DNA from 2 places in the Methylophilus sp. 'Pure River' genome. Region 1 is predicted to be linked to the other one. Evidence: riboswitches for the same ligand, from Rfam matches in the RefSeq annotation. Region 1 holds a riboswitch; the other holds the start of a gene.

Region 1 (16,093 bases):
GGGACGCCAAAATCCTGTTGTGGAAAGGCCATTGCTCAGTACACCAGATGTTCCGCAAACAGAATATCGAACAATTCCGCGCCCAGCACCCGGATGGCAAAGTGATTTCACATCCGGAAACGGCATTCGAAGTCTGCATTAACTCAGACTATGTCGGTTCTACCGAATATATCCTGCGCACTGTCAGCGAAGCCGAACCCGGCACCAAGTGGCTGGTAGGCACCGAACTCAACCTGGTCACCCGCCTGGCCGAAGAAATGAAACCGCAAAACAAACTGGTGCAATTCATGAGCCACGTCGTTTGCGAATGCTCAACCATGGCGCGCATCGACCCGCAACACCTGGCTTGGTGCCTGGAAAACCTGGCCGAAGGCAATGTGGTCAACCAGATCAAAGTGCCAGAACACGAAGCCAAACTGGCCAAGTTGACGCTAGACAGAATGCTGGCAGTCTCTTAATGAGTGACTGCGCGCTTTGCCTCCCCACACCACACGATCTACTGTGGCAGGACGGCTTCTGCCGCGTGGTATTACTGCACGATGCTGACTATCCTGCTTATTGCCGCGTTGAATTACGGGCGCACGTCAAAGAAATGACCGACCTGCCCCCCGCAGACCGCGCACGCACGATGAAAGTGGTGTTTGCGGTTGAAAGTGCTGTGCGTGAAGTGATTCAACCGGACAAAATCAACCTGGCAAGCCTGGGCAATAAAACGCCGCATATGCATTGGCATGTATTGCCTAGATTCGAGAGTGATAGGCATTTTCCGAATAGTCACTGGGGAGAACCTGTGCGGGATTCCGAGGTGCAGCCATTGAGCCAGGCCGTAAGGGATCAATTGCAGAGGATTGTTATTGAACGTGTCGAATGTGCGCTGAAGTCATAATCTATTGAGTCTTAAATTCTGTTTTTAACTCGATAAATTTATTTCGCCTGTAGGCGAGTCACTTTCTGGTGCTTGTCCCCCAGAAAGTAACCAAAGAGGAAGACACCCAGCCATCACGGCCTAAAGGCTTCCTTGCGTTGCTCAACAAAATAAGCCGGTCACGAAACTCAACCTGGCAGCTCACACAAAACGTGAGCTGCTGCGGGATTCAAACAGTCGCTCCCTCTACTCTTATTTTGTCTCCGCTACTCAGCGTGATGGGATGGGATTTATCTCGCCAAACTCACGTCACATAAATGCGGACGGTTCAAAAACCAGATTCTTTTATTAAACCCGCTAAAGGATGGTGCTCTCTTGGTGTTCTGGGTCCCCATCTGCCGCGCCGAGCAACGCAGGGTTGACGGGAGTCTTCGGCCATCGGCTGTCCGAGTTCCGCAACAAGCCACGTTCTGTGTGGCTTGTCAGGGCGAGTTTCGATGGACGCCCGGCAAACCGAGTAGCGCAAGGAAGACGCGGAAGCTGGGGTGCATTTCTTTTGGTTACTTGTTCTTTGGGCAAGCAAAGAAAAGTAACTCGCCGAAAAGGCGAAAAGCAACATCTCAATCAACCCGCCAACCCCACATCTAAAGAATTACCTTCCCTCCGATATCCCATCCATAAATAAAAAACCAGGCGCACCTCTCAGCACACCTGGTTTTAAGCTAACCTGCAAGTAAATAGAGATTAAACGTGCTTCCGCGCCAATCTCCCCCAACCGCGCAACCAGCCCAACAAATCATCCACATAGGTATACAACACTGGAATCACCACCAGGCTGAGCAAGGTTGAAGTAATCAACCCACCAATCACCGTAATCGCCATCGGCGAGCGGAAACTGGGGTCGGCACTCCAGCCAAGAGCAATCGGCATCATGCCGGCCGCCATGGCGATGGTGGTCATGATAATTGGCCGGGCGCGTTTGTGGCAGCCGTCGATAATGGCATCAAATCGGCTTAACTGCCGCTCTTTTCGCGCCATAATGGTGTATTCCACCAGCAAAATGGAGTTCTTGGTCACCACGCCCATGAGCATCAAGAGGCCAATCACACTTGGCATGGAGAAACTGTTATGCGTCACCAGCAAGGCGAAGAAAGCGCCACCTAATGACAAAGGCAGCGCGCCCAGAATCGTCACTGGCTGCAAGAAATCGCCAAACAGTAATACCAGCACGACATAGATGCACATGACGCCGATAATCATCGCGCCGCCAAAGCTGCTGAACAATTCGTTCATACGTTTAGCGTCACCTGCCTCAAGCTGCTTCACGCTAGGCGGCAGATTTTGCATGGCAGGCAGTTGCTGCACTTCGCGCATGACTTCGCCAATCTGACGCTTGTTGAGCTCAATATCAAAGGTGACATTGCGCATGCGGTCCATGCGGTCGATTTGCTGCGGACCGCTGCCCATGCGCACAGTGGCGACGGTTTCCAGGCTGACGCTACCGTTGCGTGAAGGCACGCGCAATTGCGCAATCTCCTGCAGGCTGGTACGCACACTCGGGCCCAGACGCACACGAATCGGCACCTGGCGCTGCGGCAAGTTTAATTTGGGCATGGTGTTGGTAAAGTCGCCCGACGTCGCCACACGGATCACTTGCGCAATGGACTCCACCGTCACACCAAGTTCAGCAGCTTTGTCGACATCAGGGATAATCTGTACCTCCGGCCGTTGCAAGCTGGCGCTGGAAGTAATATTGCCGACGCCCTTCAAGGTGCGCAATTGCTGTTGCAACTGCTGGCTGGCACTGGTCAAGGCATTGGCATCATCACTGGCCAAGGTGATTTGCAGCTTCTCGCCGGATTCGCCGATACCGACGGTCACGCGCGCACCGGGCAGGTTTTTCAGTCGTTCACGCAAGTCCGCTTCAATCTCGGATTGCTTTTGTTTGCGCTCGCTACGGTCAGTCAGGCTAATCACCAAACTGCCTTTACGCACATCAGTCGTGTTTTGTGACGCATTTGGCCCGCCGCCGCCCGTGCTGGCAGAGCCTGCCGCGCTGAATACCGCTTTTACTTCAGGATGTTGCTTGACGATCTGTTCGGCCATCTGCACCACATGCCGCGTTTGCGCCAGCGGCGTGCCTGGTTGTAACTCAATATTGACCTTGGTCTGGCTACTGTCAGAAGAGGGCACAAAGCCTTTAGGCAACAGCGGCATCAGGCTCAACGAACCAATAATAAACAAGATGAATCCTGCTACCACGGTTTTTCGGTGTTGCAAGCACCAGCCTACCCAGCGCAAATAGACACGCATGGAAGAGGAATCCTCTTCCTCTTGAGCCGCATGCGGTTTGAGCAGGTAAGCCGACATCATGGGCGTTAACAAGCGCGCCACCACTAATGAGCCCAGAATAGCGATGGCTGCCGTGATGCCAAACTGTTTGAAAAATTTGCCCGGAATGCCGCCCATAAAGGCGGTCGGCAAAAAGATCGCGACCAGGGTAAACGTGGTTGCAATCACGGCAAACCCGATTTCATCAGCAGCCTCCATGGCCGCCTGATACGGCGTTTTGCCCATGCGCAAATGGCGCACAATATTTTCAATCTCCACAATGGCATCATCGACCAGAATACCGACCACCAAGGCCATGGCCAGCAAAGTCAGTACATTGAGTGAAAAACCAAAGTACTGCATAAAGGCAAAGGTAGGAATCATGGACAATGGCAAGGCCACCGCAGCAATAATGGTGGCACGCCAGTCGCGCAAGAACCACCACACCACCAGAATCGCCAGCAGTGCGCCTTCATACAGCAGGTGCATGGAGCCTTCGTAGTTATCTTCTACCGGCTTGACCATGTTAAACGCTTCGACAATGTTGACCTGCGGATGTAATTGTTCAAACTTTTGCAATGCCTCACGCACATCTTTAGCCACGGTGACTTCGCTGGTGCCTTTGCTGCGCGTGATTTCAAAACGGATCACCGGCTTGCCATCATAGCTGGCATAGGTGGTGCGCTCGGCATAGGTATCCAGTACCTCGGCCACTTGTGACAACTTGATATGGCGGCCATCGCCGAGCGGAATATCGAGATTGCGCACTTCGTCTGCACTGTGCAAGGCCCCCAAGGTACGTACAGACTGGATATTGTCGCCAATATCGCCACGGCCACCAGAGGCATCTTGCTGCACGCGCTTGAGCTGTGCCGACACATCACTGACATCCACATCCAGCCCAGCCATCAAGGTCGGATCCAGGTTCACCTGCACTTCGCGGTCTACCCCGCCAGTACGCGTGATTTTGCCGACCCCATTGACCGCCAGCATGGCCTTGCTGACTTCGTTATCCACAAACCAGGACAGTTCGCCCTCATCCATATTATCGGCCGAGGCGACAAAGGTGAGAATGGCGTTGCCTGAGGTCGTGACTTTGGACACAGTGGGCGTTGTGACGGCGGCTGGCAACTCGGAACGTGCGCTATCCACTGCATTACGCACCAGGTTGAGTGCCTCTTCACTTTTGGTATCAATGGTGAACTGCACGGCGATGCTGACACTACCATCAGTGATGGTGGTGGTCATATGCTCAATGCCACCGATGGTCGCAATTTTGTCTTCAATCTTGCGCGCCACTTCGGTTTCCAGCTGCGGCGGCGCCGCACCTTCCAGCGCAGCGCTCACGGTGATGACCGGCAATTCAATATCAGGAAAGTTTTGTTTGCCTAACTGGTTGAGCGATTTCAGGCCGAGAAAACTCAGCACCACAAACAGCAAAATCGCCGGAACCGGGTTACGGATAGACCAGGCCGAAAAATTCATACTTAAGCCCCGCTACGCTTGCTCAGGGTGACCACTTGCACAGTGTCGCCATCGTTTAAAAATGCGCCACCGCTCAGCACCAATTGGGCGTTTGCATTCAGGTTGCCCAGTAACTCAATTTGCTCGCCTCGCGTACGGCCGGTTTGTACCTTGCGTTGAATCACTTTGTGCAACCCTTGGGCATCCGCTGCCGTCAACTCAAACACATAGGCAAAGCCATCGCGATAAGTCACGGCACTTAATGGCACGGCCAAGCCTTGTTGCTGACCAATATCCACTTGCCCCTGCACATACATGCCAGGCTTGGCGCTGTCTTTAGGAATATCCACATATACCAGCGCATTGCGCGTATTGTTATCTACCGTCGGCGAAATCAGGCGCACCTTGCCGGTCACCGCGTTGCCACCAGACAAGGTTAAACGCACCGACTGTCCAGCACGCAACGCCGTTTGCTGATCGGCATTCACCTCTCCGCGCCATTCAATCCGGCCCTGACGCACCAGCCGGAACAACTCGGTACCAGAAGACACCACATTGCCCAGGTTGGCTGAGCGTGACGAAATCACCCCATCATCCGGCGCGACTACTTTGGTCTGGCGCAAACGGATTCTCTGGTTTTCCAGCTCAGCCTCGGACAATGCCAGGTTTGCTTTCGCGGTTTGCTCGGCAATCAGGTATTCATTAATTTTTTGGGCCGACAAGGCGCCGCTGTCTTTAATTTCACGTGCACGGTCTGCATTGCTTTTCGCCTCTGCCAGCGCCGCTTTGTCTTTTTCAACAGTCGCCAACTGTTTTTGCAAATCGGCTTTGACTGTTTCATCGGCCAGCATGACCAAGGCCTGGCCTTTGCTCACTTGCGCGCCCACATCGGACAACACTTGCTGAATACGCAAACCAGAGATTTCTGCACTCACCAGCGCTTCTTGCCAAGGATAAATGCTGCCGTTGAGCACCAGCGTCATCGGCCATTGCACCACCGCGGGCTGTGTCACCTCTACACTCAAAGCAGCTTTAGAGGCCGGCGCCTGTGTGGCTGGGCTAGCCGTCGGCGTGGCAGCCGTTTGGCGGTGACCACGTTTTTCTGCCAGCTCGGCCTGGAGTAAAGGGTGTTGCCAGAACCACACGCTCACCCCCACCAATAACGCAGAAATAATGAGAAATGTTGTTTTTTTTGTCAGTTTTTTTGCCATCATGCTTACCTTTTTTCCATGGGCTTCAGAGGTTTACCAGTCTGCTGTGAGCCACGCTGCGTTTCTAGCCAGTCGCCGCCAAATGCCTTATACAAGGCGATCCACTGTAATACTCGGTTCTTTTGCTGCGTAATCACATTGAGTTCAGCGTTGATTTTCTGACGACGCGCATCTTCCAGCGACAGCAGATCCAGACCGCCGGATTTCCAGTTAATTTCAGCCGCTTTAAAATATTGCTGGTATTGCTGCGCACTGGCCTGCTCAGATTGTGCACGGCGCGTGGCGCTGTCCAGGTTAACCAGTGCCTGCTCGACTTCTTTGACGGCAGTTCGCACGTCTTGTTTGTAAGTCGCGAGCAAGCTGTCAAAGTTAGCCCGCGCCTCGGCGAGATCTGCACGTAAGGTGCCACCATCAAAAATAGGCAACTTGAGCGATGGGCCATAAGACCAGGAATCTGTACGCGTCACCATGCCGTTAAAATTGGTACGGCGGTAGCCAATCGAACCGGTTAACGTCAAGCTAGGGTACATTTGTGCTTTAGAGACACCAATATTGGCACTGGCTTCGGCCAAGTTGCGTTCATCTACCGCCAGGTCCGGGCGACGGGTCAGCAAGTTTGCAGGCAGCGCACTGACATCAAACATCGCTGGTTCCGGCATGCCTTTGCCTTTGGCCAAATCATCGCGTAACGCAGGTTCGGGCAGATTAGTCAGCTCAACCAATGCCTTGATTAAACCATCACATTCCGCCTGCTGGCCATCCAGCGTCGACTCACTGGCACGCGTTGCTGCCTCTGCCAGCGCCAGGTCAGATGGGGCAGAGAAACCAGCCTTGGCTGAAATGCCTGTCAAACGGGCCGTCTCGGCACGCGAATCGTAAGCCTGCTGCAATGCCTGCACCGAGGCCTGGCAGGCACGATAATTCACATAGTTATTGGCCACTTCTGCCGCCAGCGTCAGGCGCGCGTCATGCCAGGCAATCTTTTTCGACTCAAGCTGGGCTTTGGCCGCCTGCTTGGCCGCTTTCACCTTGCCAAACAGGTCGACTTCCCAGCTGGCATCCAGGGACACAGAGTCAATTTCTATGGTGCTGGATGGAAAAGCCGCATTACCACCGCCGCCTTTGCTCTTGGTGACACTGCCGGTGCTGGTTAAATCAGGAATGCCTTGCGCACGCGCCGACAATACATTGGCACGCGCCACACGGATATTAGCCAATGCGATTTCCAGCGAAGGGCTTTCTTTTTGCGACTCAGCCAACAGCTGGTCGAGCACCGGATCCTTGAATTGTGCCCACCAGTCTTTTAATGCGACCACACTACCGCTATGTGGCAAAGGCGCCTGCCATTGCTCGGCAATCACAGGTTTGGGACGAATATATTCATCAATCACTGAACAGCTTGCCAGTGGCAAACACAGTAATAGCCAGGCCCAGTGTTTATGACGCTGCATGAACTGGCTCCATTCCTTCTAATCCTCGTAAAAACAAACTCACCACAAATGCCACATGCGCCTCGGCATCCCAGTCCGGCTCAAGCACCCCAAACAGTGCCTTGGTCCGTGGGGTCGCAATCAGCAACTCACAATACGACTCAGCCGCCCGCATAAAGTCTTGTGTTGGCAACACTCCCTGCGCCGCATAAAAGCGGAAAATATCGGCCAGCATCTGGTGGATACGCTGCGGGCCGACGGTTTTCATTGCACGTGACAGCTCGGGGATATGTGCCGCCTCGGCAATGCCAATACGGAAAAAAGACAGCATGCGTGGCTCCATCACGCGATTGAGCGCGAAGCGGCCAATATCGGTCAGCACCTGCTGCAATGACTTGTTGTGCAAATCTTCTACCTTAAACATGGCAGACACATCCTGCTCCACCATGTGCCGCATGGCTGCAATCAGCAACTCATATTTATTGCTAAAGCGCTCATAAATGGTCCGCGTAGACACGCCGCACACAGAGGCAATATGCGCCACACTGGTTTGCGCCACGCCCTCAGTCATAAACAGCTCCAGCGCCTGCTCCAGCAACAATACATGGCGCTCTTGCTCAGTCCCTGACTTGGGGCGGCCGACTTTGGTTTTCACTTGTATAGGTTCCAGCATAAAATAAAAATAAAACGTTTCATTTTTATTTTACCTGCCACTTTGTCAAACTAGCAAGCGATTTGTTGTAACCCGGCAGATACATGCACGCTACGCGCCATGTTCGCGCACAGGTTTGCTATACTCGCAGCACTTTTAATTCAAACTGCACTGCACAGGCATGGCCCTTAAATCCACCATTTATAAGATAGACGTCAATATTGCCGACATGGATCGACATTATTACCAGCAACACCACCTTACACTGGCCAAACACCCGTCAGAGACAGATGAGCGCCTGATGGTGCGCCTGCTGGCCTTTGCGCTATATGCCGATGAGTCGCTGCTGTTTGGCAAGGGCTTGAGTGAGGACGACGAACCCGACCTTTGGCAAAAAGACCTGACCGGTGCGATTGAGCGCTGGATTTGTGTAGGCCTGCCAGATGAACGCGACATCCGCAAAGCCTGTGGCCGCTCGGCGCAGGTAGTACAAGTGCTTTATGGCGGCAGGACGGCGGACATGTGGTGGGAGCAGAACCATAAAGGGGTACTCAAGCTCGATAATGTCACGGTGATTAACCTGCCCGAGACTGAGCAATTAGCTGCCGCCGCTGCACGCGGGCTCAGCATCAGTTTCACCATTCAGGATAGGCAAATCCTGGTCAGTTATGAGGGCGGTAGTTTTGAAATCAGCCCGGTATGGTTAAAAGAAGCCAGCTAAACAAAAAGCCAGCATTGCTGGCTTTTTTCATATGAGGTCAGTTTAAGGAAAGAGCCGGTGTTCTGCTGGCCAGACACCACTATACATAGCCTCCGGGTGATGTCGCATCAGCCGTTGACGCACCTCACTCAACCTGCGCAAGGGCACAGACACAATCATCAAGATATTGCCCTGCTCAATTTGGGCAGAATATGATTTGATCCGGTAACTGGGCGCGGCTGTCGCCACCGTCGCTGCCCATGCTGCACATGAAAGCGCACCCAACACCATGCAATACGGGATCACCATGAGCGTGACCTCACCAAACCACCAGGGCACCAAATAAGCCAGCATGCCGCCGAACAAGCCGAACACGGCCCCAAACACAAAGCCCGCCAGTGCGCTGTAAATCACATCAGACTTTTCTACCGCGTTGGCTTTTGGCAAGTTACCCAGTGCCTGCTCATTTTTTGCATGAAAGTGAATGTGATCTTCATCAATGCGTTCCAGCAGCAACTCATTCATCATGGCTTGCGCACTTCTAATATTGGGTAAAACAAAATAGAGCCTGCGTCTCATGTCGTTCTCCTATCAATATTGCCAGTTTTCGCTTGTTTTACTTTGATAGTTTTTAAGCGCAAAGATTCACTTTTTAACAACTGTAGTGCTGGGCGGCCTTGCCACCAATAACGCAAGATTTATCTGTCATCCAGCTTACCGACCCAGACACTGCGCAACTTGGCCAGTTTATAGCGCAAACCAGCGCCTTCGTTGGAAAGTGCATCCAGAAACAATGACAGCCGCCTGGATTTAATGACCGTGTAAAACGTGAGCAAGCTGACCGGGATAAACACGACTGAGAAATACGCCAGTTTCTCCAGCGTGCTGGCTTGCGTGAGGTCAATCAGGTTCATACCCAGCAAGCCTGTTGTCATGGTGCCGATCAGGCCTAAAATGGTCACCACTGTGAGGCGGACAACCGTATCCGCTTGGCGCTTGATTTCTTCGCCTTCCAAATACTCGGCCATGTCCATAATACGGCGACGGGTTTTTTCAAACAGGCTGACGGAATCCAGTTGTTTCAGCATCAGTGAAAACAGGTCTTTGGCCACGGCCTGGTCAGACACATTTTCAAACCAGTAGCGATGGGTAAAGCGTAAAAACACGGCGGTAGCATTGCGGATACGGTTACGGAAATTTTTAACCGAGTCTTCGCTTTGGATATCCAGGCGACTGATGGCTTGCACCATGCGGTCTGACAGCATCAGCAAAGCCGCTTTCTGGAAATGTGCAATTAAAAACAACAGGAAATACTGGTTCTGGTAATGACGCTTGATGCCTGTGCGCTCATTGGTAAACACGCGATGCTGGTGGCTGCCAACGACGACAAAATTCTGCCCGGTACACATGATGCGGGTGGTGCTCCAGGGGTCTTGACGGGCTTCGTCCCAATAGCGGTCATAGCAGTTATTTTTTTCAAACTCCTGCAAGAAGTGTTCGGTAAACGGCAGGGTTTCCGAATGCCAGGGCTGGCAGACCAGGCCTAGCCGGATCAGGTCGCCACGACTCAGCTGGCTCACATCATCAAACGACAAATAAGCCATCAGCGGCATGCGCTGGTATTCAATTTCACGGTAGCGTAACTCGCCCTGCTGGCCGGAGTAATGCGGCACCAGCGGATGCAACAACGCCAACCAGTGCAACGACACGCAAGGCACATGGTTTTCTTTCACATAAGCCAGGTAGCGCGCCTTGTCTTCATAATCCGAGCGCGCAATTACTTGTCCTTGCTGATCCAGCCACTCAATCAATTGTGCGCAGTGCCCACCCTCGCCAGTATCATCCCAGTAATTAGGATAGGTGCGGCCCAGGCGGTACATTACCTCCATGGCCGACTTGAGTGGCAGGTCTTTGCCCGTCACTTCAAACGCCAGCATGGCCACATCAATATCAAAAAAGAAGTACAACTCGACATGGGAGACGCGCAAGATGAGCGGCTCCGCCTCGCCATGCAGCGTGATGCGCACCTGGCTAATATCACTGCGGGTAAAAATATGAATGGGCGATTCACCATAGCCGCCAGACTCGCGGCCATGCTTGCCTTCGCCATATAAAAAACGCTGGGCAAACGGTAAAAAGGTGACGAACTCCTGATACCTGGTTTCACTCAGATGCGGGGAATCCTGCAAAAACTCGTCTTGTATCTCGACCCAGGGCGAATCAGGCGCGGCTTTGAGTAGCTGCCAGGGACGATGCACGGCGCCCGCACTGTGATCGGTCATCAACTGTATCGGCCACAACAGTGTTTGCCGAAAATCTCGTACGATACTGCTTTGCAGGTTGTCCGCCATGATGGATGCCCTTTAGCCGCTTGAGTAGATGGTGGACTATAACGCGGGTTGCTATGACAGAATCAGAGAATAAGCGCCGAAAATACCCGCCAAATAATTTAGCCGCAATGTCGATACAAGTCCATCATGGTACGCCCCGCATTCACCAGTTCGTACACCAGCGTGCCCGCACCGGTGAATACAACCAGCAATACCGTCGCCAATATCAGCTTGCCAGTACTGAGTGCATGGCCTTTGAGATACATCGCCCATAACCGGGCTGACCAGATCAGCAGAATCAGCCCTGCCAGTAACTGCAGGCCTGCGGCCAACTTAAATAATGGCCTGTCGGTTGCCTGCATGTAAATCGCCTGCAAGGCTGTCAATTGTGTTTGCAACTGTGCGCCCAAGGCTGCGTTTGGCCGCACTTCACCACTGCTGGCATCAGTTGCGCAAAGCACGTTTTGCTCAATCAGCGGTTTGAGCGTCGCCATGCCTTTTTCCAACTGTCTCCATGCTTTTGCTGTGACCGGGTCAGCCAGGCTGATATTGGTGAGCGAAGCGGCAAACACCTGTATCACCAGCATGACGCCACAAGCCGTGCATATCAGGCCAAAAAAGCGCTGAAATCCGCTTTTGACGCCTGCCACTTTGGCCGCCAGGTAAGCCAGTGCCGACAAGCCCAACAACTCAAACAACAACCGTATGGCGGCAAATGCATGGGCAGCCATGCCTGCATCATCACTCGCCAGTTGCACCGGGTTAGTCATTTCAGGAAACACCACGGCCAGCACCAGCGCAATGGTGAAAGACAGTAATAAAAATGCGATGGACTGCTCCAGTTTGGCACGACTATCTTCAGCCTGCAGATGATCATGCACCAACTGCGCCGGTTGCGACAGCAGGTGGGTGAACTTGCCCAAATAGGCAGGCAGCTCCTTTAATACATCGTCCAACAATGCCATGGCGCACCCCTTTTACACAGACAGACATACCTTAACACTGTTGTGACGACGGCGGCTACTTCTGGCAGTGTTTGCAAGCAGCGTCGAGCAGCAGGCTGTCTGTTGCACGCCACACATAATAAAAAAGCCAGCATCGCTGCTGGCTTTTAAGCGTTCATCAGATTGCTTACACCTTCTGATAAACTTCACTCCCTTTTTTCACGAATTCAATCGCTTTTTCCTGCATGCCTTTTTGCAGGGCGGCTTGTTCATCAACCCCCAGCTTATCCGCATAATCACGTACGTCTTGTGTGATCTTCATCGAGCAGAAATGCGGGCCGCACATGGAGCAGAAATGCGCTTGTTTAGCGCCCTCTTGTGGCAAGGTTTCGTCGTGGAATTCCTTGGCTTTTTCCGGGTCCAGGCCGAGGTTGAACTGGTCTTCCCAGCGGAATTCGAAACGGGCTTTAGACAAGGCATTATCACGGATCTGCGCACCAGGGTGACCTTTGGCCAAGTCAGCGGCATGCGCTGCGATCTTGTAAGTGATGATGCCTACACGTACGTCTTCTTTATCAGGCAAGCCTAAGTGTTCTTTCGGGGTAACGTAACACAGCATGGCACAGCCGTACCAGCCGATCATGGCGGCGCCGATGCCGGAAGTGATATGGTCATAGCCAGGTGCAATGTCCGTAGTCAATGGGCCCAGGGTGTAGAACGGGGCTTCACCACAGTGCTCCAGTTGCAGGTCCATGTTCTCTTTAATGAGGTGCATAGGCACGTGACCTGGGCCTTCGATCATGCACTGTACGTCGTGCTTCCAGGCGATTTGGGTCAGTTCACCCAGTGTTTTCAGTTCAGCAAACTGTGCTTCGTCGTTAGCATCGTAGATAGAACCAGGACGCAAGCCATCACCCAGCGAGAAGGACACGTCATACTGCTTCATGATTTCGCAGATTTCTTCGAAATGCGTGTAGAGGAAGGACTCTTTGTGATGTGCCAGACACCATTTCGCCATGATGGAGCCGCCGCGCGACACGATACCAGTCATACGTTTTGCGGTCATCGGGATATACGCTAAACGCACACCGGCGTGGATGGTGAAGTAGTCCACACCTTGCTCTGCTTGCTCAATCAATGTATCGCGGAAAATTTCCCAGGTAAGGTCCTCAGCCTTGCCGTTTACTTTTTCCAGCGCCTGGTAAATAGGCACGGTACCGATAGGCACAGGTGAGTTACGGATAATCCACTCACGTGTTTCGTGGATGTTTTTGCCGGTGGATAAATCCATCACAGTATCGCCGCCCCAACGCGTGCCCCACACCATTTTCTCAACTTCTTCGCTAATGGAAGAGCCCAGCGCAGAGTTACCGATGTTGGCGTTAATCTTGACCAGGAAATTACGGCCAATAATCATCGGCTCGATTTCAGGGTGATTGATGTTGGCCGGGATAATGGCGCGGCCACGTGCCACTTCGTCACGTACGAATTCTGGCGTAATCACGGCTGGAATGCTGGCGCCATAATTCTGGCCAGGATGCTGTGTTTGCAGCAATTCGCTCATGTTTTCACGGCGCTGGTTTTCGCGGATAGCGATAAACTCCATCTCAGGCGTGATGATGCCTTTGCGTGCGTAGTGCATCTGGCTGACATTCTGGCCAGCCTTTGCCCGCAACGGTTTGCGATGCAGGTTAAAACGCATTTCAGCCAGTTGCGGGTCGACCAGGCGTTGGTGACCGAACTCTGAGGTCGGGCCATCCAGTTGCTCCACATCGCCACGCTCCATGATCCATGACGCACGCAGTGCTGGCAAACCATTACGGATATCAATCTCGACCGTCGGGTCAGTGTAAGGGCCTGAAGTGTCGTAGACCACGACGGGTGGATTGGTGTCGCCGCCAAAACTGGACGGTGTATCACTCAATGAAATTTCACGGAATGGCACCTGAATATCAGGGCGGGAACCTTCAACGTAGATTTTGCGCGATTTGGCAAATGGTTTGGTAGCAGCTTCGTCAACTTTGGCATCAGCGTTGACGAACTTGATATTTTTATCAATAGCGTTCATTGGCATCCTTAAAAGAAAAAGACGTAAGGATGCATGTGAAGGTTTGCATTCCCTACGGTGGTATTAACCACATCAGGTTCGAAGGGTAACTCTCACTGCAAAACCTGGAATAAATCAAGGATGTACAGACCCCTAGCAACGGACGGATTGTGCGTGAAAACGCTTGATAACGCAAGCAAAACAAAGTTTTGCAACTGCCTGCCATTGACAAATAGACAGACCTGTCTACAATCACAGCACCCGACTACAAAAACATACGGGATTTATTTCAATCAGGAACTCAGGAGAGATCATAATGGAAGCTTTACTCATAGGGGCCGTGGCCTGTACTACCGCTTTAATTTTGTCAGCATGGTTGATGACATTCGCGCGCTGGTTTCCCATCAAAGGCATAGATGGCGATTTTCTGGTCGATTACAAAACCATGATACGCGCCCACGTAGACTACGCCTTGATGGCCTTGTTTAACCTGGGTTTTTTTGGGGCGGCCAAAGCGGCAGGCGTTGAATTACATTATTTTGCCTGTGTCTGCGTGGCGATTGGTGGCTTTACCAACCCGACCGTATTTGTGATTGCGGCGTTTGACCCGGATTTCTGGAGCAAAACCAAGTGGAAAGTATTCTCTGCGATCAGCTTTGTCATCACCACGGTTGGCTTTATGACGATTTGCTACCAGCTGATTTGTCATGCCTTGTGTGCACAATAAGGCCTGTCACATCCCACCCTGAAACCCTGCTTCGGCAGGGTTTTTCAATCAGGCTGATCGCAATATCAATCAAAACGAGCAGTAATTTAAAAAACTAAGCACCGAACCTGCAAGTATTCCGCCATTCACTGCAAACCTGTACCCGCTAGACTATACGTGGGAAGTAGTCAAACAGGGACTCACAAGGCAAATCAAGCATGGATTGGTACGGTATTTTCTTTTTCAGGGCAGGCACTCCGACAGCACTGCTCTATGGCAGCTATGATGATTGGCTGGTGGTCCTGTCTGCGCTGGTCGCCATTGGCTCCTCTATACTCGCCCTGCAATTGACGCGCCTGTCACAGAAGCAGACGTCAGTCGTTTCACGCCGGTTTTCGATCATTGCCAGCTCAGTATCATTAGGTGCCGGCATCTGGGCCATGCACTTTATCGGCATGTTGGCCTATCAAATCTGCACGCCGGTTTCTTACTATCCGGATGCCACCCTTGTCTCCATGATGCCCGGCATCCTGGCGTCACACTATGCACTAAGCTTGATGTCTGAAAACCAGATTGATTACCGCAAGCTGATCAAAGGCGGATTTGCCGTCGGCGCAGGCATTGGTGCCATGCATTACATCGGCATGCTCGCCATGCGTATGGAGCCCGTGCTCAAGTTTGACCTGGTATGGGTATTGGTTTCAGTGGTGGTCGCCGTGGCCTTATCCACACTGTCACTATGGACAGGCATCTTTTTAAACCAGAAAGGCAAAATCCCGCCCAAAGTGAGCATCATCCTGGGCGGTATGCTTATGGGCAGCGCCATCACCGCCATGCACTATACCGGCATGGCCTCTGCGCGCTTTCTGGGCGAAGCCAAACCGGGCTTCAACCCGGATGACAATCAATCCATCACCATGGCGCTGGGCATTACGCTGGTCACTATCCTCATCGGCATTATCGCCACAGCGATCAACGCTCTGATACGTTACCGGCAAATGCTGGCCACCATCCAGGCCAGTGAAACCCGCTTATCGACCATTCTGGATACGGCGGTAGATGGTATCGTCACCATCAATACCACCGGTGAAATGATTGCCTGCAATGATGCAGTCGAAAAATTGTTTGGCTGGAAAAAAGCGGAAATGAAGGGCAAAAACATTTCGCTATTAATGCCAGAGCCTGACAGCTCCAACCACCTCTATTACCTGAAAAATTACCAGGCAACAGGCGATGCAAAAATCATCGGTGAAGGTCGTGACCTCGATGCCATGCGCAAAGATGGCTCAACCTTTCCGATTCGGCTGGCGATTGGTGAAGTCAAGCTTGCCAATGAAACCTTATATGTGGGCTTCATCACCGACCTCAGCCACCGCAAAGCGATTGAAGAGGCGGTGCGCGAAAAAGACCAGC
Region 2 (16,093 bases), on a different contig from region 1:
ATGCACAAGAGCTGCTCAAAGTCGCAGACCAGGCCATGTATGTGGCCAAAAATGCCGGGCGTGGCTGTTACCGTTTTTTCACCAAGCTCATGCAGCAGGAATCCGATTTCCGCATCCGTCTGTCTACCGACTTGCGGCAAGCGCTGACGCTCAAACAATTTTCCGTGCATTATCAACCGATTATTGAGCTATCCAGCGGCCGCATCAATAAAGCAGAAGCCTTGCTACGCTGGAAACATCCAGAGCTAGGGTATATCAGCCCTGATATTTTCATCCCCATTTGCGAACACTACGGCACCATTCATGAGATTGGTAACTGGGTATTTATTGAAGCCGTTAAGCAAGGCGCCAGGTTTAAACAACTGCTGGGGCGTGACTTTGAAATTGCCGTCAATAAATCACCAGTACAATTTAAGACGAATGAAGAAATGATGCATAGCTGGATCAACCTGCTGGACCACATTCATTTCCCAACCAAGTGCGTAGTGATTGAAATTACCGAGGGCGTGCTGATGGATGTGGTCGGCAATATTGAAGAAAAGCTGACGGGATTTCACAATGCCGGTATGCATATTGCCATTGATGATTTTGGCACCGGCTATTCGTCACTGTCATACCTGAAAAAATTCAACGTAGACTATTTGAAAATTGATCGCTCATTCACGGCCAACCTGGCGCTAGATTCCAGCGAACTCGCGATTTGTGAAGCGATTATTGAAATGGCGCATAAACTCAACATTAAAGTCATCGCGGAAGGCATAGAAACGGAAACACAACTGCGTTTACTGAAAGAAATACATTGCGACTTTGGGCAAGGCTATTTATTTGCCAAACCAATGCCAGCAGATGCATTCGAGAAGTTACTGATTGATTTAGGCTAACGGCCTGACGTGTCACGATGAGTAAGATGATTTAAACCGTCTGATGATTTAAAATGACTCGCTTAAATGTTTACCTATCCCCTACTCACTCCCGCCGAACAAGCCAGTTTGCCTACACTGGTTGCCGAGCCTAATCCCATCCAAGCCAAGTTTGAGGATAGCACGCACCAGCTGTTTTATTGCCAAACGACGGATGGCGAAATGGTGCTGAAAGTGTGCAATGAAGCGACCATTAGAAGCTCTCACTTCTGGCTAGGTGCAAACCATTTATTTGCAGCCAACTTCCCTGACAGCCTAGGCGATATCGATCTAACGCATCATTTTTTGCAGAAAAACGGTGCACTGACAGTGCCTGGTTTTGTCGCCGCCAATCCTCAACGATTTGTGCTTACCCGTTTTTTAGCGGGCAAGGACTTAGATGCTGAACTTATTGCTGATGATTGGGTAACACAGTTAGCCGAGCATATTGTAAAACTGCATCAATGCACTTACGCCAGCTGGGGCCAACTGCATGCGCCAAAGCGGCCTGCCATTGAATGGTCCGGCCGCTTGCACGAAACAATTACTTTTCTGGCCAAACAACAAGGCACGCCGATTGATAAAACGTTATTGGCTGAAGTACTAGCGAACGCAGAAAATATCCGCGAAACCGAATTCGTGCCGATGATGCTGGATTTACGTTGGGATCAATTCCGTTTAGGCTCCAATGATTTGGCTTTGATTGATCTGGATGCATTTTTCATCGCACCACGTGCGCTGGATCTAGTGCTGCTTGAATATGTATTAACACCCACGCAATTGGCTTTATTCAAACAGCACTATATTCAAACACACAACTGGCCCGAGCATGGAGCATACAAATCCTGCTATCAGTTGCTGTTGTTTTTGATGAATATATTAGGTGAGACTGATTTGGCAAAATGGATGCAGCAAATATAAACGCTGCATTCCGCTCACCATCATGTTGAGTTGTTTAAGCTTTTTGTTGCCGGTAAAGCTTCACCCAGCTGATAAAGCCGACAATCGCCAGAATCGTATTCAGCACAAATAAAGCCGCCGTAGCGTAATAGCCTGTTTGCACATACAAAAGCGTGGCAGCCCCATCGATCACCGCCCAATATAGCCAGTTTTCCAATACCTTCCTGGCGATCAGCCAGGTGTTCATGACAGAAAAGACCGTGGTATAGGCGTCTAATACCGGGCTTTGCGATTGTCCGGTTTTTTGCAAATAGGCACTGACCATCGCACTCACAGCAACCCCTACTGCAACAAATGTCATATGCCAAGGCCAAGGCCAACGGCTAATCTGCAATGTATCGGCTTGCTTGTCATGTTGATGCCAAGCCCAAAAACCGTAAAACGCCATCCCCATATAATAAAAATTCAAGAGCGCCTGCATGGGTAGCTGATCATTCCAAAACAGGATGGTATACACCAGCGTGCTAAAAAATGCGAACAACCAGCACCATTGAGACTCTTTGGCGGCTAACAGAATATAAGCGACACCCATCAAAGCTGCGGCGATTTCCCATAACGACATTTGCTGAAATGCTGACAGGATAGGCTGAAAATTATCTTGATTCATGGTCGATAAGCACGAAATAAGTGAAGGAAAAAATCTTATACATCGACAACATCGGCCCTGTCTGTACCAATAAACTTCATCACAAATACGCTGTGCGGCAGCGCATTAAACACCGCCTCCATTTCAGCATCCAGGCAATCCATCACGTCGCGATACTCGCCAAATACTTGGGTCGCCAGGCTATTGCGCTTGACGACCAGATTTTGATTGGCTTCGAGCTTATTGATGAACTCAAGAATGGGCTCTACATAGCCTTCGGTTAAAGGGTACAAACTAATATCGACTGAAATACGCATTTAGCGCTCCTTTCATCAGGCGAGCTCTTGCTCTGGCAACATTTTAGTAATCATAACTGACGGTAATTCCGGCTACGCGTGGTTGACCGTATTGAATATATTTTTCATTAACCGTGTAGTTATTCGCTGGGTTGTTAGGAAAGTAAAATCCTCGAGTAGCATACTCTTTGTCAAATAAATTCCGTACCCAACCGCTGACCTTCCAATGTTTGTCATGCTTATAATCGAGACTTGCATTCACAAGCGCATAAGCATTAGATTTGGCATTATGACTGTCTGAAAAATAAAACTCATCTTTACCTTCTACATTCGCGCGCAACGTCAAGTTTTCATTCGCATAGAACTCAGAACCCAAGTTAAATGTGTATCTGGGAGCGTTGGATACTTGGCGACCATCGAAACTCACTCCGTTTGCGATATGGTTTCTAAACTTGGCATCCAGTAGACCCAATGATCCCAGGATGCGCAATTTGTCAGTTGCAAACCAATCGAAACTCGCTTCCAAGCCTTGATGAGTCGCATTTGAAGCATTGTTAATATATTCTAGGAATGGGCCACTACCAAGAGCCTTGGAAGACTTGATCTGGGCATCATTTCGCTCTGTGCGAAACACAGATAATGTTGTAATCAACGTTTTGTTAAACCAACTGGATTTAATACCCGTCTCGAGACTGATGTTGTATTCCTGCTTGATATTGCGTTGCTCACTGTTCAGTCGGCCATCATTATTAACACCACCAGCTTTAAAGCCACGCGACAATGTTGTGTAAAGCAAATGGTCTTGATTGGCTTGATAGTTCAATCCAATTTTCCCACCGAATAGATTTTCAGCAACAGAAGTGTTATCGATATTCACTAGGTTATAGGCATCATCGTAACCTGTTGCATCAGATAAAGTGGCCTTGAAATGCTCAAGACGCAGACCATTAGTTAACGTTAATTTTTCAGTCAAATAAGTATCTAGTTGACCATATAGCGCAGTATTGTTGGTTTCATAATGGCCGCCGGAGTTGGGGTCAGCATAATAATTGGAATTGATTTGAAAGTTTTCTTTTTGGTTATAATGAAATAAACCGACTGTCCAATCTGTGGTCCCGCCAAAGATTCGACCTGGTTTATCAGAGAGCGCACGAACATCAAAAGAGTAGTTCTCACGTTTTCGGTTAAAACTCTCAAAATAATCCGGCGGTACAGCGGTCCAATCTGCATCGTAGCTGTATAGTACGTCTGAATGCAGGTAATTGACTTGTGATTGAATAATCACTGCATCAGACGCTTGCCAATTAGCTTTTAACGCTAGCGCATTCGTTTCTTGGTTATCAGAACCTGGCTGATTCGATCTTGTTTTGCCGCTATTATCCAATGTAAAAGCATCATAGCCATTGTGAATATTCAAATGTAGATAGGTCAAATCTACAGTTAAATTTTCTGTAGCAAGCCATTTTAACTTGCCACGTAAAGTCAGCTCGTTTTGGTCTTGAGTATCATTCCGGCCTAAATATGCATTTTTAACATACCCATCTGATTTGTGGTTGTAAACAGCAAGTCGTCCCAGCAAGGTATCATCTTTTATAGTGCCGCCAACAGCAAAACCAACATTTTGCGTATCATAGTTACCTGCGGCAGACTCAAAGTGCATCTTAAAGTCTTTGGTGGGCTCTTTACTACGCAAATTAATAGTGCCTGCTAAGCCATTGTTACCAAACTTGGTTCCCTGTGGACCACGTAAAATCTCTACCGAGTCAATATCAAACAGCGTTGCGGCACCGCCAATACGACTAAAGTCTATTCCATCGATAATGAGGCCAACTGAAGGATTTATTGGAGATGAATACTGACTGTCTTCACCCATGCCGCGTATTTGAAAAAACTGCCCCCGAGAAGCACCACTGGCAAAACTAACGTTAGGTGCCAAGTTAAGCACTTCTTCCAAGTGTTGCGCACCACGTGCTTCGATGGTGTCTTTGTCAATTTCAGTCAAACTGACAGCGGTTTTTTGTGCTGTTTTTGGTCGATAGTCAGCACTGACAACAACTTCAGAGAGCTCGACTGTTTTGTTTTCTTCTTCTGCGCCAAGCGCAGGCATGGCCAGTAACAGCCCGATGAGGGGTAATGGCTTTGTAATCGGTTTCAAGGTAATCCTTTCTATAAGAAACATAAAAAGGACAGGGTGAGAGTGACAATGACGTGAGTAGGTGTGTTGATGAAACAACAAACCAAAAACATTTGCGTTGTAGAGGCTCTGCCTGTCCCTACGCCAGCATTATCTGGGTCAGGTTCATTGGGTTTCTCACTTGCGCGAGATCTCAGGCGGTAGCCACCCCAAGGCGTTTTGATTTTTCAATCAGGGTGAGATTGTATTTTAATATCAACAACTTGGCTAGAGAGCGATGTTGAATGATGTTTGAATTTAAAGCACAATTTGCAAAGTTTAATGATTCCAGCTTTAAATCCCAGTGTTCTAAAAACAAAAAACCCTGCATTGCAGGGTTTTTTATTGAATACTGGCTACAACAAATCAATTAGAAATGTTTGTAGTGTTTTTTCAATTGTTTAACCACTTCCCACTGGGATTTCAGGCCTTTTGGAAACTCAACATAGTCACCAGCCTTGATCGTTACAGTGTCGCCACCTTGTGGAGTCACTTTGAATTCGCCTTCTAACACGTAGGCTTTTTCAGTTGCTGTGAAATCCAAAGGGAATTTTGAAGGTGCGCAATCCCATGTGTTCCAGCTTTTTACGCCCAGTTCTTTCAACTTCTCTTCTGATGGGTTATGGTCGATGATGATTTGAGTCATGACGATTCCTTAAATTGTGTAATTAAAACCTGCAAATAGAAATGCCGCAAAAACTGCGGCATGACGTGTTTGGCGGAAGAGGTGAGATTCGAACTCACGGAGGGCGTGAACCCTCGACAGTTTTCAAGACTGTAGCATTAAACCGCTCTGCCACTCTTCCGGAAAGACGGCATTATAACAAACAATCAGTCATCTGGAAGTGTTATTCCAGGAAAAAGTACATCATTAAAGCCAAATTTTGTCAGATCACGGATGCGCATGGGGTAAAGTATGCCAAATAAGTGGTCGCATTCATGCTGAACCACGCGCGCGTGAAAGCCGCTCACGGTGCGATCAATGACCTGCCCTTGCGGATCAAACCCACGGTAATGCAGTTGCTGGTAGCGTGGGACCAGACCGCGCATGCCGGGCACAGACAAGCAGCCTTCCCAGCCATCCTCTTCGGCCTGGTCAACCGGGGTTAATTCAGGGTTAATTAAAATCGTAAATGGCACTTCTTCAGCATCGGGGTAACGCGGATTGGCACCCACACCAAACATCACCACCTGCAAACTGACGCCAATTTGCGGCGCCGCAATGCCTGCACCATTCATATGCGTCATGGTGTCGTGCATATCCTGGATCAGCGTATGCAAGGCCGGCGTATCAAATGCAGTCACTTTATCTGCCACGCGATTCAGCAGTGGCTCGCCCATTCTAAGTACAGGTTTTACCGCCATTGGCGTTACTCCTCCGGGATGCCTGGGTGGACTTAGGCCACCGAACAATCGTTATCGGACAAATATTGTGCAATCACGGTGCGCACTTTATCCATGGTTTGCTGCAACAAAGGCATGACTTGCTCAAACTGGATAGATTGACGGCTATCGCCACGCCCAGCCGCAAAATTGGCCACCGGGCAGATGGCTGCATAAGCCACGCCTAGTTCACGGGCCAATGCCGCCTCCGGCATCCCCGTCATACCAACCACTGTTGCCCCATCGCGCTCATAACGGTCGATTTCTGCTGCAGTTTCCAGCCGAGGGCCCTGCACACAAGCGTAGACTCCGCCATCAACCAGGCGGTAGCCCACATCACTGGCGGCCTTAATGCAACGATCACGCATGGCCTGTGAATACGGCAAGGTAAAGTCGATATGGCGCACCGGAAGCTCAATGCCATCATGGTAGGTATTGCTGCGGCCATAGGTGTAATCCAGAATCTGGTTGGGCAGCACAATATCGCCGGGAATCAAGTGATCACCGATCCCACCGACGGTAGCCACGGCCAGCAAATCACAGACCCCGACAGAATGCAGCGCCCAGATATTCGCTCGGTAATTCACGGCATGCGGAGGAATCGTATGGCCGCCGCCATGACGTGCCAAAAACACTACTTCTTTGCCATTAATCTCACCAAATACCAATGGCTGGGAAGGCTCCCCGTACGGCGTACGCACAATCAGGCGTTTAGAAATATTCAAATTCGCCAGCTCAGTGAGTCCGGTGCCGCCAATAATTCCTAACATAAGTTCTCTTTATGACTCGTTAATATGCAAGGCATAAGCGTATCACGGATTTATGGCATACTTAAGCCATGCAAGCCTTTTCCAAGCCAGTCCAGCCGCCATCCGGGGCACAACCCAGTTTGTCGCTGGCACAGACCCATTACGAAAACTTCCCGGTTGCCTCTCTGCTGTTACCCGCGCATTTACGCCATGCCGTCACCGTCATTTACCAGTTTGCACGCGAGGCAGACGATATTGCCGACGAAGGTCACGCCAGCGAGGCCGAGCGCTTGCAGGCATTGCAAGTCTATGAAGACGAGTTACAGCTGATCCAGGCCTATATCCAGCCATCGCTGCCATTGTTTATGGCCTTGCAGCAAGTGGTCAGGGCACACAAACTGGATGTGCAGCTATTATTGGACCTGATTGATGCCTTTAAACAGGACGTGGTTAAAACCCGCTATGCCAATATTGACGAGGTGCTGGACTACTGCCGCCGCTCGGCCAACCCGGTCGGCCGCCTCATGCTACAACTCTATGGTAGCGACACGCCGCAACACCGTTTGTGGTCCGACCAGATATGCAGTGCCTTGCAACTGATTAATTTTTACCAGGACATTGCCATAGATCTGCAAAAGCACGGTCAAACCGGACGGGTTTATCTGTGCCAGGACGAAATGCAAGCTGCGGGCATCAGTGAGCAGGATTTGCGTCAACAACGCCTGGATGCCACCTGGGAAGTATTCTTTTTACACAACGTGATGCGTGCAGAAGACTTGCTACTGGCCGGGAAACCACTGGGTCGTGCCCTGCCTGGCCGTATCGGTTTTGAATTGCGCATGATGATTGCAGGTGGCGAACGTATCCTACATAAATTAAAATCCTGCCGTGGCGATATTTACCACCATCGACCGACCTTGAAAGCCTATGACTGGCTGCTGATTTTGCTGAAAGCCCTGTTTAAACAATGACACCGCAACAATATTGCCAACAAAAAACCCGTGAAAGTGGCTCCAGCTTCACGCTGAGTTTTATGTTTTTGCCTAAAGATAAACGCGATGCCATGACCGCGCTGTATGCGTTTTGCCGCGAAGTGGATGATGTGGTGGACGAGTGCACGGACTACCAGATCGCCCAGACCAAGCTGGCCTGGTGGAAGCAGGAAATTCACAGATTATTTCATGAAACTCCGCAACACCCTGTGACACAGGCCTTGCACCCGGTGGTCAAGACCTTTGGCTTGCAAGAAGCGCATTTCGTTGAAATCATCGACGGCATGCAAATGGACACACAATACAACCGCTATGCCGACTTTGAGCAACTGGCTTTGTATTGTTACCGCGTTGCCAGCGTGGTGGGACTGCTGTCGGCACAGATTTTTGGTTACAAAGACCAGGCAACGCTGGAATATGCACATGACCTGGGCATGGCATTTCAGCTCACCAATATCATTCGCGATGTTGGCGAAGACGCACGCCGCGGCCGCATTTATATTCCGCTCGATGAGCTGGAGCGTGCCGGGGTGACTGAGGAACAGTTACTGCACAGCCAAGCTTCGCCGCAGACACAAGCCTTGTTGCTGAAGCAAATCGAACGTGCTGAAATGTTTTATGACAAAGCGCTGAGCCAGCTCCCCAAGGCAGATACCAAACCACAATTGCCAGGCTTAATGATGGCGGCCATCTATCGCGCACTGCTGCAAGAAATCAAACCCGAGCCTAACCTGGTGCTGACACATAAAATTGCATTACCCCCTTTCAGAAAGCTCAAACTGGCGCTGGGCGCCTGGTTTAAATATCACCAGTCATGAACGCAACTGCGTCTGTAGGTAAGAAAGTAGCAGTCATCGGTGCCGGACTGGCGGGCGTATCTGCCGCACTCAGGCTACTGCAACATGGTCACCAGGTGTGCCTGTTTGAAGCTGCTCCGCAAGCAGGTGGCCGTGCGCGCGGCGTCCCACATCACACAACCCTATTAGATAATGGGCAACACCTGTGTATAGGTGCCTATCGTGCCACGCTCACATTGTTACAAGAAGCGCAGCTAGAGTCAGGGCAAGTGTTTATGCGCCTGCCACTGACCTTGCATATGCATCATGGTACACAGCGTATGTCATTGGTCACGCCCGCCTGGCTGCCTGCGCCGCTGCATTTATTATGGGGCTTACTCACTGCACAAGGGTTGGATTGGCATAGTAAATGGCGCGCGATCTGCTGGATGCAGCAGCTTAAACAACAGGCATTTACACTGGCGCAAGACATCCCTGTTGCTGAATTACTCAGACAAGGTCAGCAAACGCCATTCGCCATTCGCACATTGTGGGAGCCGCTGTGCCTGGCGGCGCTCAATACACCAATCATCTTTGCCAGCGCACAAATCTTTCTGAATGTGCTACGCGATAGCTTTCAACACCGCCGCCAGGACAGTGATTTTCTGGTGGTGAAAACAGACTTATCCAGTGCCTTGATACAGCCGTTATTACAGCGTATTCAAGAATCTGGGGGTGAGGTCAGGTTGCGCTGCCCGGTGACAGCGATCAAAGCCACAGATGCCGGTTGTGAAATATCTACCACGACAGATGTAGCCATATTTGACGATGTCATTATTGCCGCAGGCCCGCATCAACTTAAAACCATGACCGGTGTGGCCATCCCGGCATTCGACTATCAACCAATCACCACGGTTTACCTGCAATACAGTACGGAGACGCGCTTACCACACTCCATCATGGGCTTATGTCACGGCCTGGCACAATGGGTATTTGACCGCGGACAATGTTGCGACCAGGCTGGCCTACTTGCCGTGGTCATCAGCGCGCATCCGCCGCTGATCGCTGATAAAACCGCCCTGGTGGCGCAATGTATCGCCGAAATCAATCTGGCTTTATCCACCTACCATTGCTCGCTGCCAGCACAACCACTGTGGTCGCAAATCATCACCGAAAAGCGCGCCACCTTCAGTTGCACACCATCGCTTCAACGACCTGCCACGCACACCGCCGACCCGCATATTTTCCTGGCGGGAGACTATGTCGCCGGGCCCTACCCCGCGACCATTGAGGGTGCGGTCAGCAGCGGCTTTGCCGCGGCGCAGGCCATCATAGACAGCGCAGACTTAACCCGCTGAGTCTTTACACACAACCGCCAGGTGATTGTTGGCTGGCCGGTAAATACCATCGCCGCTATCAGGGAAAGTCTCTTTAAAAGACAACTGCTTGTCTACTTCATATCCTTGCGAACACAGTTCACCAGCTTTGGACTGGCACTGCTCCCATGTTGTATTAAACTCGCTGCACGTCAATGTATAGCCCATCTTGCCTTGTTGCGTCGTATATTGATGCGGCGTCACGCTGGCACAAGCCGACATCATCAGCGGTAAAAGAAAAATGATTTTTTTCATTATTGTTGCTCCTGATGTATTTTTTATTGAATGTCATCTTATTGTCACACCCATGTGATAAGTAACACCCATTTGGGGCAAGTGCTTGTTGCGAATAGTTGCATGAAGTTTTTGTGACTAAATGCCATCGTCGTGGCCGACGCCGCCCCTTCTGTATCGAAGTCGCTACAAATTGCTACAAAAGCCAACCGGTTTGTAACTGACAATGCCGCAGCGGTTTTTTATACTGCATCCATCGTCAATCGCAGAAAGGCAAGCCCATGAAATACGCAACTGTGATGACCACGGGACTGTTGGTGAACATCTCTATCTTTGCATCAGACATGTCGTCCACGGAACCCTATGCCAACCTGATGCAAAATAAACAACGCATCATTAAAAAACTGAGCAAGCAAGCAGAATGCGTGAGACTCGCCAACGACGAACAGCAACTGAAAGCTTGCCAAGACCCGCTGACACACATGGAGATCAATAAGATTAACCAGGAAAAAACGGCCAGAAATGATCAGAAACTGAAGACTGACAATCCGAAACAAACCGAGTTTTTTTAATACGCTGCCTAAATACAGGCGCACAACCGCTTCCCTGTGGCTGTCCTCCCTCTTCTGGGCAGCCTCACTCTCTGGCAACGATTGCATTCCCGGCAGTCGTTGCCATTTTTTTATGCGCGCAGCACGTCTATGGCTTGTTCCAACCGATCCACGGCATCAATGTGCAACCCGGCAACACCGCCCTTAGGCGCATTGGCTTTGGGGATAATCGCATGTGTGAAGCCCAGTTTGGCCGCTTCTTTCAAGCGCTCCTGACCGCGCTGTACTGGCCGCACTTCTCCAGCCAAACCAACCTCACCAAATACAATCAGCTTATTGGCTAGTGGTTTGTTTTTCAATGACGACACAATAGCCAGCAACACGGCCAAATCAACCGCAGGCTCACTGATTTTGACGCCGCCGACAGCGTTGATAAACACATCCTGATCAAAGCAGGCCACGCCTGCATGGCGGTGCAACACTGCCAGCAACATGGCCAGCCGGTTTTGCTCCAGACCAACACACAAGCGCTTGGGATTAGGGGCATGTGCGGTATCCACCAGCGCCTGAATTTCAACCAGCAAAGGCCGCGTGCCCTCCTGGGTGACAGTGATGCAGGAACCAGGCACCGGCGACTCGTGATGCGATAAAAACAAGGCCGAAGGGTTGCTGACTTCACGCAAGCCTTTTTCAGTCATGGCAAACACGCCCAACTCATTGACCGCACCGAAACGGTTTTTAAAGGCTCGGATCAAGCGGAAACTCGAATTCTGGTCACCTTCGAAATAGAGCACGCTATCGACAATATGTTCCAGCACGCGCGGCCCAGCTAGAGAACCCTCTTTGGTCACATGCCCGACCAATATCATGCTGATGCCCAATTGCTTGGCAATGCGCGTCAGTTGCGCACTGCATTCACGTACCTGCGCCACCGAACCAGGCGCCGATTGCAACGCCTCTGAATACACGGTTTGAATCGAATCGATCACCACCACATCTGGTTTATGCTGTTGCAGCACCTGGCTGATTTTTTCCAGGTTGATCTCGGCCAGCACATCTACCTGGCTGGCATCCAGCCCCAGGCGTTGTGCACGCATGGCAATCTGCTGCGCAGACTCTTCACCACTGATATAAAAAGATTTCAGGCTCTGCGAGACCTTGCACACGGTTTGCAGTAAGAGCGTAGATTTACCGATTCCAGGGTCACCACCAATCAGTACCACGCCACCTGCGACCAAGCCGCCGCCCAATACGCGGTCAAATTCGGCAATACCGGTTGCCTGCCGCGACACATCCTGCGCCTCGACATCGGCCAGTTTTTGCAGTTGCGCTGTCGGCGCCAGACTGGCAAAACGGCTTTGCGTCGCCGTTTCGGGCACTGTTTCTAGCAGTGTATTCCAGGCATTGCAGCTCGGGCACTGCCCTTGCCATTTAGGCTCAGACGCACCGCATTCAGTGCAGGTATATTGTGTTTTTGCTTTAGCCATGAATTTTAAAAGGCACCCTGGCCGTGACTGCACATAACAATTCGTAGCCTATGGTACCGGCAGCCAGCGCCACCGCGTCCACCGGCACCTGTTCACCCCACAGCTCCACTGTACTGCCAATAGCAGCTTGTGGAATATCGGTAATATCGGCTGCCAGCATATCCATGGAGACCCGCCCTAATGTGCGGGTTAAATGGCCAGCGACGGCAATGGGCGTGCCCGTAGGCGCATGCCGTGGATAACCATCCGCATAGCCGCAAGCTACGATCCCTACGCGTGTGGGTTTGTCTGCGGCAAACAGGCTGCCATAACCTACGCTCTCACCGGCGGCAATTTCCTGCACCGCAATCAAGCCAGACTGCAAGGTCATCACCGGTTTTAGCCCCAAACTGCTGGCAGATTTTTCAGCCACTGGCGTGGCGCCATACAGCATAATGCCCGGGCGTACCCAGTCTGCATGTGTGTGTGACTGCTGCACAATAGCAGCAGAATTGGCCAGCGAGCGTGCATAGGAGGCTGGCATCACCTGCGCCACGACTTGCATGGCAGCATCGGTACCATCAGCCACATCTGCGTTGGCGAAATGGGTCATCAATATCAGTTCACGCACATTCGCTGAACTGGCCAATTGCTGCAAGGCATGCGCATATGCCTGCGGCTGAAAACCCAGCCGATGCATACCGCTATCCAGCTTGAGGTAAATTCGCAGCGGAATATTAGGCGCACTTTCCAGCACCCACGCCAACTGGGCGTGATGAGAGACCACCGTATCCAACTGATAGCGATCCACCAGTGTCATCTCTTCCGCCGAAAACACTCCTTCCAGCAACAGAATCGGGTGCTGGTAACCGGCGTCGCGCAACGTAATCGCCTCACTGATATTGAGTACGGCAAAAGCATCAGTTTCTTTTAATCCGCGCGCAGCATTGAGCAGGCCGTGGCCATAGGCATTGGCTTTGACGACGGAAATCACTTTGGATTGCGGCGCATAGCGCCTGACTTGCGCGAGGTTATGCGCTAGCGCAGCTTCTGAAATATGGGCAACAATAGGACGCATATGTAATGCCAGCCAGATTAATACTCGTCAGGCATATACGCGGCGTTGGCGTAATCCATAAAGCGTGTATGCGCACCCATAAAGGTCAGGCGCACGCGGCCAATCGGGCCGTTACGCTGCTTGGCAATAATGATCTCGGCAGTGCCTTTTTCCGCGCTGTCCGGGTTGTAGTATTCGTCACGGTACACGAACATAATCAAGTCAGCATCCTGCTCAATCGCGCCAGATTCGCGCAAGTCACTCATCACCGGGCGTTTGTCCGGACGCTGATCCACACTGCGGTTTAACTGCGAAATCGCAATCAAAGGCACATTTAATTCTTTAGCCAAGGCTTTGAGAGAACGTGAAATTTCAGAAATCTCGGTCGCCCGGTTTTCACCCTGGCGCCCGGCCGGTGAACTCATCAATTGTAAATAGTCGATCACAATCAGGCCCAACTCACCCGTCTGCCTATGCAAACGACGCGCACGCGCACGCACGTCAAAGCTACTTAAACCTGCGCCTTCATCAATATAAATCGGCGCTTCGTTCAGTTTACCTAGCGCGGTGGTGAGTTTTTCCCAGTCCTCGTCTTCGAGGTTACCGTTACGCATCTTATGCTGGTCCAGGCGGCCAATCGAGCCAATCATACGCGTGGTCAACTGTGTCGCGCCCATCTCCATCGAGAAAATGGCCACTGCTTTGTTGGTCTCCAGGGCCACGTTTTCAGCGATGTTAATCGCAAACGCCGTTTTACCCATGGACGGACGCCCGGCAATAATCACCATATCGCCACCTTGCAAACCAGAGGTCATTGAGTCGAGGTCGGTAAAGCCGGTTGGGATGCCCGTCACATCAGAATGGTTTTCACGCGAATACAAGTAGTCAATGCGGTCAGCCACTTGCGGCAATAACACTTGCATGCCCAAAAAGCCCTGACTCTTGCGGTTACCGCCTTCGGCAATCTGGAAAATCTTGGCTTCGGCTTCGTCGAGCAATTGCTGTGCATTGCGGCCGTTCGGCAGGTAAGCGCTTTCGGCAATATCGGTGCCGACAGTGACCAGTTGGCGCATCACAAAACGCTCATGCACAATCTCAGCATAGCGGCGGATATTGGCCGCCGTCGGTGTGTTCTGTGCCAGTGCGCCCAGATAAGCCACGCCACCTACCGTTGTCAGCTCATTGCTGTTTTCCAGCGACTCAGCCACTGTCACAATATCAGCAGGCTGGTTGCGCTCAATCAGACGCGCAATATGCTCATAAATCAGCTTGTGGTCGTGCTGGTAAAAATCTTGCGGCGCGAGGATATCGGCGATTTTGTCCAGTGCTTCGTTGTCGAGCAACAGCCCACCGAGGACCGATTGCTCAGCTTCAATGGAATGTGGAGGGAGTTTTAAGAATTCGAGTTGTTCATCAGCCATCTGGCGATTATACCGAAAAGCAGTCACGCATTTTGGGGTTTTGGCAGGGATGAAAGATTAAAAGTATTTTAGCTATGGAGGACTCAGAGAAAAACAAAAAGGCTACCGAAGTAGCCTTTTTTATACTACATACAGAGGCTTGATTAAGCTTCTGGTGTCACTGTTACAGTGATGTCTACAACCACGTCGTGGTGCAGTGCAACGCTCACCGCGAAGTCACCGATGTTCTTCAGTGGGCCGTTTGGCAGGCGCACATCCGCTTTCTTCACTTCGTGACCTTGTGCTTGCAAGCCTTCAGCGATGTCCATGTTAGTCACGGAACCGAACAGACGACCATCCACACCTGCTTTTTGAGCCACTGTCAGGCTGAAACCAGCCAGTTTTTCGCCGCGTGCTTGTGCAACGGCCAACAAGTCAGCTTGTTGTTTTTCCAACTCAGCGCGCTGTGCTGCAAAAACAGCTTTGTTTGCTTCTGTTGCACGTTTAGCTTTACCTTGTGGAATCAGGAAGTTACGGCCGTAACCGTCTTTCACTTTAACCACGTCGCCCAGTGAGCCCAGGTTTGCTACTTTTTCCAATAAAATTACTTGCATGTTGTTCTCCTAAGCCGCCAATTAACCTGGGTGTTTGTCTGTGTAAGGCATCAGTGCCAGGAAACGCGCGCGTTTAACCGCGGTTGTCAGTTGACGTTGGTATTTAGCCTTGGTACCAGTCATACGGGCTGGGATGATTTTGAAGTTTTCAGAAACGAAATCTTTCAACAGATCTACGTCTTTGTAGTCAACTTCTTTGATGCCTTCTGCGCTAAAACGGCAGTAACGGCGACGTTTGTACATATCTCTTGCCATTTGAAACTCCTTAAATTCTTTAATACTGTATTCGCTGTAATTCTTGTATATGCAGTACCACTTGTGTGCTTTTTGCACTGCGCTGCGCCAAAAACCCCTTCACTTTGATGTGATCGCCGCTTTGCAATGGCAGACTGGCTTTTTCACCAATCAACACTGCGGGTAACTGACACTGCACTTTGCGATTCATCCCAGCTTCTTGCTGTTCTGAATCATGCTGCAATTGCAATCGCAACAAGGGCAAGCCTGCCGGTGTGTAACGCAACGCTTCAACAGAGTGAATCGTTGCCGCAATCACCAGCGTATTCACAACACGACTTAAGCAG

What was found. A riboswitch is a leader RNA that binds a small molecule or an ion and turns the genes downstream of it on or off. The one in region 1 is predicted to bind thiamine pyrophosphate.
Region 2: linked by a shared signal. The riboswitch ahead of ACIDE9_RS02080 (TonB-dependent receptor) and the one ahead of thiC (phosphomethylpyrimidine synthase ThiC) in region 1 are both predicted to bind thiamine pyrophosphate.

The regions. Positions count from the first base shown of each region.
Region 1 is NZ_JBKOUE010000002.1:72,300-88,392, forward strand. It holds gene nadA (quinolinate synthase NadA) at 1-458, shown strand, start outside; gene ACIDE9_RS02670 (HIT family protein) at 458-886, shown strand; gene ACIDE9_RS02675 (efflux RND transporter permease subunit) at 1,610-4,681, opposite strand; gene ACIDE9_RS02680 (efflux RND transporter periplasmic adaptor subunit) at 4,684-5,874, opposite strand; gene ACIDE9_RS02685 (efflux transporter outer membrane subunit) at 5,877-7,322, opposite strand; gene ACIDE9_RS02690 (TetR/AcrR family transcriptional regulator) at 7,309-7,956, opposite strand; gene ACIDE9_RS02695 (YaeQ family protein) at 8,135-8,674, shown strand; gene ACIDE9_RS02700 (hypothetical protein) at 8,717-9,232, opposite strand; gene ACIDE9_RS02705 (hypothetical protein) at 9,352-11,004, opposite strand; gene ACIDE9_RS02710 (hypothetical protein) at 11,103-11,948, opposite strand; gene thiC (phosphomethylpyrimidine synthase ThiC) at 12,115-13,995, opposite strand; TPP riboswitch at 14,027-14,139, opposite strand; gene ACIDE9_RS02720 (hypothetical protein) at 14,291-14,701, shown strand; gene ACIDE9_RS02725 (PAS domain S-box protein) at 14,899-16,093, shown strand, end outside.
Region 2 is NZ_JBKOUE010000001.1:382,373-398,465, reverse strand. It holds gene ACIDE9_RS02100 (putative bifunctional diguanylate cyclase/phosphodiesterase) at 1-881, shown strand, start outside; gene ACIDE9_RS02095 (phosphotransferase) at 948-1,820, shown strand; gene pnuC (nicotinamide riboside transporter PnuC) at 1,855-2,466, opposite strand; gene ACIDE9_RS02085 (YkoF family thiamine/hydroxymethylpyrimidine-binding protein) at 2,502-2,762, opposite strand; gene ACIDE9_RS02080 (TonB-dependent receptor) at 2,806-4,896, opposite strand; TPP riboswitch at 4,994-5,097, opposite strand; gene ACIDE9_RS02075 (cupin domain-containing protein) at 5,285-5,560, opposite strand; tRNA gene ACIDE9_RS02070 (tRNA-Ser) at 5,631-5,720, opposite strand; gene def (peptide deformylase) at 5,746-6,279, opposite strand; gene ACIDE9_RS02060 (S-methyl-5'-thioinosine phosphorylase) at 6,312-7,067, opposite strand; gene hpnC (squalene synthase HpnC) at 7,136-8,017, shown strand; gene hpnD (presqualene diphosphate synthase HpnD) at 8,014-8,856, shown strand; gene hpnE (hydroxysqualene dehydroxylase HpnE) at 8,853-10,172, shown strand; gene ACIDE9_RS02040 (hypothetical protein) at 10,161-10,445, opposite strand; gene ACIDE9_RS02035 (hypothetical protein) at 10,706-10,996, shown strand; gene radA (DNA repair protein RadA) at 11,107-12,462, opposite strand; gene alr (alanine racemase) at 12,455-13,519, opposite strand; gene dnaB (replicative DNA helicase) at 13,537-14,919, opposite strand; gene rplI (50S ribosomal protein L9) at 15,063-15,512, opposite strand; gene rpsR (30S ribosomal protein S18) at 15,534-15,767, opposite strand; gene priB (primosomal replication protein N) at 15,787-16,077, opposite strand; gene rpsF (30S ribosomal protein S6) at 16,086-16,093, opposite strand, start outside.